One region of the Streptomyces sp. WAC03905 genome, then DNA from elsewhere that is predicted to be linked to it. Evidence: riboswitches for the same ligand, from Rfam matches in the RefSeq annotation. Region 1 holds a riboswitch; the other holds the start of a gene.

Evidence for each region. Region 1 has a riboswitch for S-adenosylmethionine ahead of thrC (threonine synthase). Riboswitches for the same ligand answer to the same signal wherever they lie in the genome.
Region 2: another riboswitch for S-adenosylmethionine. It lies ahead of AC2RP6_RS27915 (aminotransferase class V-fold PLP-dependent enzyme); the one in region 1 lies ahead of thrC (threonine synthase).

The regions. Positions count from the first base shown of each region.
Region 1 covers NZ_JBXYDZ010000003.1:4,306,504-4,310,911, reverse strand. Annotated here, with positions in the region: gene groL (chaperonin GroEL) at 1-86, opposite strand, end outside; gene AC2RP6_RS22090 (cold-shock protein) at 415-621, opposite strand; gene AC2RP6_RS22085 (MoaD/ThiS family protein) at 1,020-1,298, opposite strand; partial or broken gene thrC (threonine synthase) at 1,335-2,634, opposite strand; SAM riboswitch class I at 2,628-2,785, opposite strand; gene AC2RP6_RS22075 (glucosyl-3-phosphoglycerate synthase) at 2,972-3,922, shown strand; gene AC2RP6_RS22070 (alpha,alpha-trehalose-phosphate synthase (UDP-forming)) at 3,981-4,408, shown strand, end outside.
Region 2 covers NZ_JBXYDZ010000003.1:5,622,116-5,626,523, forward strand. Annotated here, with positions in the region: gene qcrB (cytochrome bc1 complex cytochrome b subunit) at 1-211, shown strand, start outside; gene trpD (anthranilate phosphoribosyltransferase) at 376-1,440, shown strand; SAM riboswitch class IV at 1,526-1,642, shown strand; gene AC2RP6_RS27915 (aminotransferase class V-fold PLP-dependent enzyme) at 1,875-3,284, shown strand; gene AC2RP6_RS27920 (Lrp/AsnC family transcriptional regulator) at 4,100-4,381, opposite strand; gene AC2RP6_RS27925 (rhomboid family intramembrane serine protease) at 4,378-4,408, opposite strand, start outside.

The DNA of each region.
Region 1 (4,408 bases):
GTGACCTTGACGGCGTCGGCGAGCTGGTTCATCCCACGCTCGAGACCGCGACGGGCCTCCTCGTCGAACGCAATGATCTTGGCCATCTGAAGTGGTCCTCCCGGACAGCGGTGGATTTCTCCCAGGACCGCGCCCGCGCCCGCGACGGACGGCCTGCGTGCCCGGCGGTTCCTTCCCACCGGACCCTGCGGGCCTCACCGACCCGGTCCTCGTTTCAGTAGCACTCTCACTCGTAGAGTGCTAACGCCAATGATTAGCACTCGACCCCCGAGAGTGCAAGCGGCTTCGAGGACGGGGCGGGCGCGCGGCGGGCGACACGCGAGGGGCCCACATCCCGTGACCGGGATGTGGGCCCCTCGTGGATCTTCCGGGTCTTCGACGGAAGACCGAGCGTCGGTGGTCGAGGCTCCGGGACTAGCCGAGCGCGAGCTTGACCATGTCCGCCTGCGGACCCTTCTGGCCCTGCGAGATCTCGAACTCGACCCGCTGACCCTCTTCAAGGGTGCGGTACCCGTCCATCTGGATGGCGCTGTAGTGGACGAACACATCCGCACCACCGTCGACCGCGATGAAGCCGTAGCCCTTCTCCGCGTTGAACCACTTGACGGTGCCCTGAGCCATGCCTAACTCCCCTATTACTGGCCCTTGCGCGGGAACGCACTTCGCGTTACCGGGTCAGAACTTGCGTCGGAACGCTTCGACCGAGGCTGAATGTATCTGCGCGAGTGCTGTCTGCAACAGGTCAATCCGACGAGAAATCTGGACACCGAGAAACATTGAAATAGAGTGAAAATTTGGCATCTTCCAGGGCAACTCGGGCCAGACATATCTCGCCAAAGCCCCATACCGCACCTGCACATTGACCCGATGTCGACCCTCACGCGACCCGTTCATATGCAGCGGGCAAGTCCAGCGGAGGGGACTTCCCCAACTCTACCGTGCCCAATCAAGCAGAATTACCCCCTCCGCTTTTAGCGGAGGGGGTAATTTCGGTTTCTTGGCCGGGACTCAGCCCCGGATCAGCAGCCGCCCGCGACGGCAGGAATGATCGAGACGCCGGCGCCGTCCGGCGTCACCGCCTCCAGCCCGCCCTCGAAGCGCACGTCGTCGTCGTTGACGTAGACGTTCACGAAGCGGCGGAGCTTGCCCTGGTCGTCCAGGACCCGCGCGGCGATGCCCGGGTGGTTCTGCTCCAGGGACGCGATGACCTCGGCGAGGGTCGCGCCCTCGGCCGGGACCTCGGCCTGACCGCCGGTGTAGGTGCGCAGGATGGTGGGGATGCGGACGTTGACGCTCATGGCGCTACTGCCTTTCCGGTAGTGCGTGGAGGGTGGTCAGGCCAGGCCGGCGGCGCGGAACGCGTCCAGGCTGGGGCGGATGGTGGCGGTCTGCCCGCTGTCCGCGGCCACCGCCTCCAGGGTCTTGAGGCCGTCACCGGTGTTGAGGACGACGGTGGTCAGCGCCGGGTCGAGCTGCCCGTTCTCGATGAGCTTCTTCGTCACGCCGACGGTCACGCCGCCCGCGGTCTCGGCGAAGATGCCCTCGGTCTGCGCGAGGATCTTGATGGCCTCGACGACCTGCTCGTCGTTGACGTCCTCGACGAAGCCGCCGGTGCGGCGCGCGATGTCCAGGACGTACGGGCCGTCCGCCGGGTTGCCGATCGCGAGCGACTTGGCGATGGTGTTGGGCTTCTGCGGGCGGACCACGTCGTGACCGGCCTTGAAGGCGGTCGACACCGGGGAGCAGCCCTCGGCCTGGGCTCCGAAGATCTTGTACGGCTTGTCCTCGACGAGGCCGAGCTTGATCAGCTCCTGCAGACCCTTGTCGATCTTCGTCAGCTGCGAGCCGGACGCGATGGGGATGACGAGCTGGTCGGGCAGCTGCCAGCCGAGCTGCTCGCAGATCTCGTAGGCCAGGGTCTTGGAGCCCTCGCCGTAGTACGGGCGCAGGTTGACGTTGACGAAGCCCCAGCCCTCGCCCAGCGGGTCGCCGATGCAGCTCGGAGCAGAAGCGGTTGACGTCGTCGTAGTTGCCTTCGATGCCGACCAGGTCGCCGCCGTACACCCCGGCCATGACGACCTTGCCCTGCTCCAGGTCGTGCGGGATGAACACGCAGGAGCGGAAGCCGGCCCGGGCGGCCGCGGCGCCGACGGCGCCGGCCAGGTTGCCGGTGGAGGAACAGGACAGGGTGGTGAAGCCGAAGGCGCGGGCGGCCTCGACGGCGATCGCCACGACGCGGTCCTTGAAGGAGTGCGTCGGGTTGCCGGAGTCGTCCTTGACGTACAGCTTGCCGGTGACGCCCAGCTCCTTGGCCAGGTTCCGCGCGTCGACGAGCTTGGTGAAGCCGGGGTTCAGGCTGGGCTTCGAGGCCACGTCGGCGGGGACGGGCAGCAGCGGCGCGTAACGCCAGATGTTGTCGGGGCCGGCCTCGATCGCCGCCCGCAGGGCTTCGGGGTCACCGGTGGGGAGCTCGTAGGCGACTTCCAGCGGTCCGAAGCACTCGACGCACGCGAAGATGGGACCGAGTTCGAAGCGGGTACCGCACTCACGACAGGAAAGGCCGTTGGCAGGTCCGAGATCGACAGAGGTGGCGACAGTCTGTGCAGCCATGATGGCGAGGCCCTTTCTCCTCATCTTCCCCATGGCGCATTTCGCCATGAGACGGAATTGGCACCTTCCCTAGCCGGGGACCTCGTCGACGAGCGCTGCTGCGCGATCGCGAGAACCGACTGGAGGGTTGCCGGGGCTTCAACGGGCCGTGTCCCTCTGCCCCTCTGGATGAGCGGTATGGCACCGGCACACGCGCTCTGTGGCGCGCCGGTGCGTTTGTACGCGGGGGACCCCCGGCATGCGGTGGTCCTTCGCGTTGTTCAAGACTGTAACCGAAGGGCCGGGCGGTTGAGACAGCCGTCCGAACCGCGAGATGGATCACATAAAGGCCCATAACGCCGACACGCAGGGAGTGCTGAGGGTGCTGGAAGAGGTGGAGCGCTGGCTGGCAGACCGCTCCTGGTCCGCCGCCGACCGACCGCTCGACCAGCTGCTCGACCTCAAACGGGCGGCCGGGACCACGGTCAGCGTGGTGCTGCCCGCGCTGGACGAGGAGGCGACGGTCGGCGCGATCGTCGAGGTGATCCGGCGTGAGCTGATCGAGGGACTGCCGGTCCCCCTCGTGGACGAGCTGGTCGTGATCGACTCGGGTTCGGCCGACCGGACCGCCGAGGTCGCGGCGAAGGCCGGCGCACGGGTGGTGCACCGGGACGAGATCCTGCCGCGGATCCCGGCGCTGCCCGGCAAGGGCGAGGTGCTGTGGCGCTCGCTGCTGGTCACCGACGGGGACGTCGTCTGCTTCGTCGACGCGGACCTGCGGGACTTCTCCGCCGCCTTCGTCTCCGGCATCGTCGGCCCCCTCCTGACCGATCCCGAGGTGCAGTTCGTCAAGGCGATGTACGAGCGCCCGCTCGGCGACGCCCCGGGCCAGGGCGGCCGGGTGACCGAGCTGGTCGCCCGCCCGCTGCTGAACCTGCACTGGCCGCAGCTGGCCGGCTTCGTCCAGCCGCTGGGCGGCGAGTACGCCGTACGGCGCTCCCTGCTGGAGCGGCTGCCCTTCCCGGTCGGCTACGGCGTCGAGCTGGGCCTGCTGGTCGACGCCCTGCACACCGTCGGTCTGGACGCGCTGGCCCAGGTGGACGTGGGCGTCCGGCTGCACCGCCACCAGGACGGTCAGGCGCTGGGCCGGATGGCCGCGGCGATCTACCGGACGGCCCAGGTACGGCTCTCGCGCGGGCACCTCGTACGGCCGGAGCTGACCCAGTTCGAGCGGGGGCCGGAGGGCTTCGTGCCCCGCACCCACCCGGTGGACACCGAGGAGCGGCCGCCGATGCTGGGCGTCCAGGAGTACGGCCGGCGGCACGTCGCGTGACGTGCCGCGTGACGTGTCCATACGTTTGAGCGAGCGCGGGCCGGGCTAGGTTCGGCGCATGGCTTCTCAGGTACTCGTCGCGGCGAACCGCGGCCCGCTCTCCTACACCCTCTCCGACGACGGCACCCTCAGTGCCCGGCGCGGCGGGGGCGGTCTCGTGTCCGGACTCTCGGCGGCCCTCGCGGAGCAGCCGGGGGCCCTGTGGATCTGCGCGGCGCTGTCGGACGCGGACCGGGAGGCGGTCCGCAGGGACGTCTCCGAACCGGGCGTCCGGATGCTGGACATCGATCCCACGATGTACGACGACGCGTACAACGGCATCGCGAACTCGGTGCTGTGGTTCACCCACCACCACCTCTACGACGTGCCGCGCGAGCCGGTCTTCGACGCGGAGTTCCGGCGCCGGTGGGCCTCGTACGCGGCGTACAACGAGGCCTTCGCACGCGCCCTCGCCGAGGAGGCGGAGCAGGGGGCCCGCGTCCTGGT
Region 2 (4,408 bases), 1.3 Mb from region 1:
GGGCAAGCTGCACACCCTCACCGCGCACGAGCAGTACAAGCCGATCGAGATCGGCCCGACGGTCGACGAGAACGGTGTCGAGCGCAAGGTGAAGGCGACCGAGAAGCTCCGCGCGAAGCTGAGCAAGGGCTTCTACGCCGAGGGCAACCAGATTCCGAAGCCCACGGTGGAGGAGTACAAGGAGATCCAGTCCGGCCACGGTCACCACTGATCCCCCGCACCACAGCATGAGGGACTGATTTCGGTCAGTCCTGGTGTCGCCACGGCGAGAGCCCCGTCCAGTGTCTGGACGGGGCTCTTTGCCGTAACCGGGGCTGGATAGGCTGATCTCCGACCCATTCGACGTGGAACCCCCATCAACAGCAGGAGCGGACCATGAACGTTGCGACCCCGGCAGGCGGCGACAGCGTGGCGGCCCGTGGCTGGCCGGGCGTCCTCGACGCCCTGCTGACCGGCCGGGACCTCAGCGCCGACGACACCGCCTGGGCCATGGACCGGATCATGCGCGGGGAGGCCACCGACGCCCAGATCGCCGGCTTCGTGGTCGCGCTGCGCGCCAAGGGGGAGACGGTCGCGGAGATCAACGGCCTGGTACGGGCCATGTACGGGCACGCCAACCTCATCGAGGTTCCCGGCCGCACCGTCGACATCGTCGGCACCGGCGGCGACGGAGCCAAGACGGTCAACATCTCCACCATGTCCGCCGTCGTCGTGGCCGGTACCGGGGCCAAGGTCGTCAAGCACGGCAACCGGGCCGCGTCCTCCGCCAGCGGCTCCTCGGACGTCCTGGAGAAGCTCGGCGTCAACCTCGACCTGAGCACCGCGCGCGTCGTCGAGGTCGCGGAGGAGGCGGGCATCACCTTCTGCTTCGCCGTGAAGTTCCACCCCTCCCTGCGGCACGTCGCGGGAGCCCGCCGTGAACTGGGCATCCGGACCACCTTCAACATCCTCGGCCCGCTCACCAACCCGGCCCGCGTCCGCGCCCAGGCCACGGGCGTCGCCGACCCGCGGATGGCCCCCATCGTGGCGGGCGTGCTCGCCGAGCGCGGCTCCTCCGCGCTGGTCTTCCGCGGGGACGACGGCCTCGACGAACTGACCACGACGGCCACCTCGCGCGTGTGGTGGGTCCGCGACGGCAAGGTCGCCGAGCAGTCCTTCGACCCGCGTGACGTGGGCATCTCGCTGGTCGACGTGTCCGCCCTGGCCGGCGGGGACCCCTCGTACAACGCCGACGTGGCCCGCCGCCTGCTGGCCGGCGAGACCGGGCCCGTGCGCGACGCCGTGCTCCTGAACTCGGCGGCCGCCCTCGTCGCCCTCGACCCGGGCACGGGCGGCCTGGAGGAGCAGATCACCGCCGGCATCACCCGCGCGGCCGAGTCCATCGACTCGGGAGCCGCCCGGGCCGCCCTGGAGCGATGGGTGGCGGCCAGCAACGCCTGACCGGCACCCGTTTCCCGCCAGACCCCGGTCCGCCATGCGGACCGGGGTCTTGTGCACGGCGGATCTTGTGGCAGGATGCAGACCAGGTCACGAGTGACAGCGTTGAGGCCCCGGCTTGCTGTCCGGCAACCCTCCTTCCGTGGCGGGGTGCCCCGGGTGATGACCAGGTCGTAGGCAGCAAGGCCTACGGCAAGCGCGGATCCCTCGACACCAGGGGTCCTGGTCTCTCGAGGAGCGTTTTCCGTGAGCAAGCGAATGCGATAGGGCGACTGCCGCCCCGACTTCCCCCTCGGACCAGGTCACTTCCGCGTACGCGCTTCCGCGTGCCCCGACCGCCGGTCCGAGGCCCCTCCCGTACCCCGGACGGCCGCACCGCCGTACCCGCGTACGGGCACACCGAAGCCATTCCGCCCTGCCTGCCGGGAGAAACCGCCATGTCCGCATCCCTGAACGCCGCTGCCGCAACCGCCGCCCCCGTCGCCGCCGCCCAGGACCCCGACCGTGCCGAGCCGCTCGCCGTCCTCGGCCGCGACGTCACCGTCCCGCTCGTCACCGGCGGCGAGGTCACCTACGCCGCCCTCGACTACGCGGCCAGCGCCCCCGCGCTCCAGCGCGTCTGGGACGACGTGGCCGCCTACGCCCCGTACTACGGCAGCGTCCACCGCGGCGCCGGATACCTCTCGCAGCTGTCCACCGACCTGTTCGAGCAGAGCCGCGTCACCGTCGCCGAGTTCCTCGACTGCCGGCCCTCCGACCAGGTCGTCTTCACCCGCTCCACCACCGACTCCCTCAACCTGCTCGCCGCGGCCCTCCCGGCCGGCTGCCAGGTCTTCGTCTTCGAGACCGAGCACCACGCCTCGCTGCTGCCGTGGACGAACGCGCAGGTCAGCTACCTCGACGCGCCGCGTACCCCGGCCGAGGCCGTCGCCGTCCTGGAGCGGGCGCTCGCCGACCGCACTGCATCCCTCGAAGAAGGCCACGGCCCGGCGCTGGTGTGCGTCACCGGGGCGTCCAACGTCACCGGTGAGCTGTGGCCGGTGAAGGAACTCGCCGCCGCCGCGCACGCCCACGGCGCGCGCATCGTGCTCGACGCCGCCCAGCTCGCCCCGCACCACCCCGTCTCCGTGCGGGACCTCGACGTCGACTGGGTGGCCTTCTCCGGGCACAAGCTGTACGCGCCCTTCGGCTCGGGCGTGCTCGCCGGCCGCGCCGACTGGCTCCAGGAGGCCGACCCGTACCTCGCGGGCGGCGGCGCCTCCCGCAAGGTCTCCCGCCGCGAGGACGGCGGCGTCGACGTCGAGTGGCACACCACGGCCGCCCGCCACGAGGCCGGCTCCCCGAACGTCATCGGCGTCTACTCCATCGCCTCGGCCTGCCGGGCCCTGACCGAAGCGGGCTTCGAGGACCTGGTGGCGCGCGAGCAGCGGCTCGTGACCCGGGTCCGGGAGGGCCTCGCCGCGGTCCCGCAGGTCAAGGTCCTCTCCCTCTTCGGCGACGACGCCCCGCGGGTCGGCGTCATCTCCTTCGTCGTGGACGGCTGGAACAGCTCGCACTTCGCGGCGGCGCTCTCCGCCGAGTACGGGATCGGCGTACGGGACGGCCTGTTCTGCGCGCACCCGCTGGTGCGGACCCTGCTGGGCAGCGAGCCGCAGGCCCAGGGCGAGTGCGGGGCCCCCGAGGCCGCCCCGGGCGAGCGCTCCCTGAACGCCATCCGCGTCAGCTTCGGCGCCGGCACCCCGGACGAACACGTGGACCGCTTCCTCGGCGCGGTCCGCGAGCTCGTCACGGACGGTGCGAAGTGGCAGTACCGCACGGAGGAGGGCCGCTGCGTCCCGGCCGTCTGACGCGGTGCGCCCTGCGGTCGGCTCGGCGGCGCGGGCCGGCGCCCCGGGCGCTGCCCGGACCCGCGGTGCGCCCTGCGGTCGGCTCGGCAGTGCGGGCCGGTGTTCCGGGCGCTGCCCGGACCCGCGCCTCAATCGCCGGCGGGGCTGGTTGGGCGGGGGCTGCGCTGCGCGTGGCTCGGCGGTGCGGGCCGGTGTTCCGGGCGCTGCCCGGACCCGCGCCTCAAACGCCGGCGGGGCTGGTTGGGCGGGGTCTCGATGCTCCTGCCCTGCGGGCGGCTCGGCGGTGTGCAGTTCGGGCCGTCCCGGCGCGGGGCTCGGCGGGGTCTCGGTGTGGGGTGGTGCCCCGCACGAGGGTCTCCTCGGCTCGGCGCGTGCGGGCGGTTCGCGGCGGTACCCGGGGGTTGCGCCTCGTCCTGCGGGGACCCTCCTGCGTGTCCCCACCCCGCCGGTGGCGTGAGGGGAGGGGGGACGGGGCGGGGTGTCCCCGCAGGACGAGCGCGCGACCCCCGGGCACCACCGCGATGGCCCGCACGCGCCGAGCCGAGGAGACACCCCGCCGTGGCACCCCGTACCGACCAGGCCGATCCGGATCGACGATCCAGCCCCGCCGGCGTTTGAGGCGCGGGTCCGGGCAGCGCCCGGGCACCGGCCCGCACGCGCTAAGCCCACCGCTGCGGCACCCCGCACCGACCAGGCCGACGCGGATCGACCATCCAGCCCCGCCGGCGATTGAGGCGCGGGTCCGGGAAGAGAGTCGGGCTCCGCCGAGCCGGCCCGCCGGGCAGAGGCCGGATCCGCGGACCGCGCCGGAGGAGTTACGCGTCGAGGCCGATCGCGAACGCCGCCTCCAGGTCGTGCTGCGAGTACGTGCGGAACGCCACGTGCGTGTCCGTCGCCTCTACGCCCGGAATCTTGCTGATGCGGCCGGGGATGATGTCGGCCAGGTTCTCGTGGCGGTTCACGCGGACCAGCGCGATCAGGTCGTAGGTACCCGTCACGGAGTAGACCTCGCTGACGCTGTCCAGCGCGGCGATGGACTCGGCGATCTCGGGGATGCGGTCCACGCTGGTCTTGATGAGCACGATCGCGGTGATCACGGCTGGCTGTCTCCCTCGGTGGCCGTC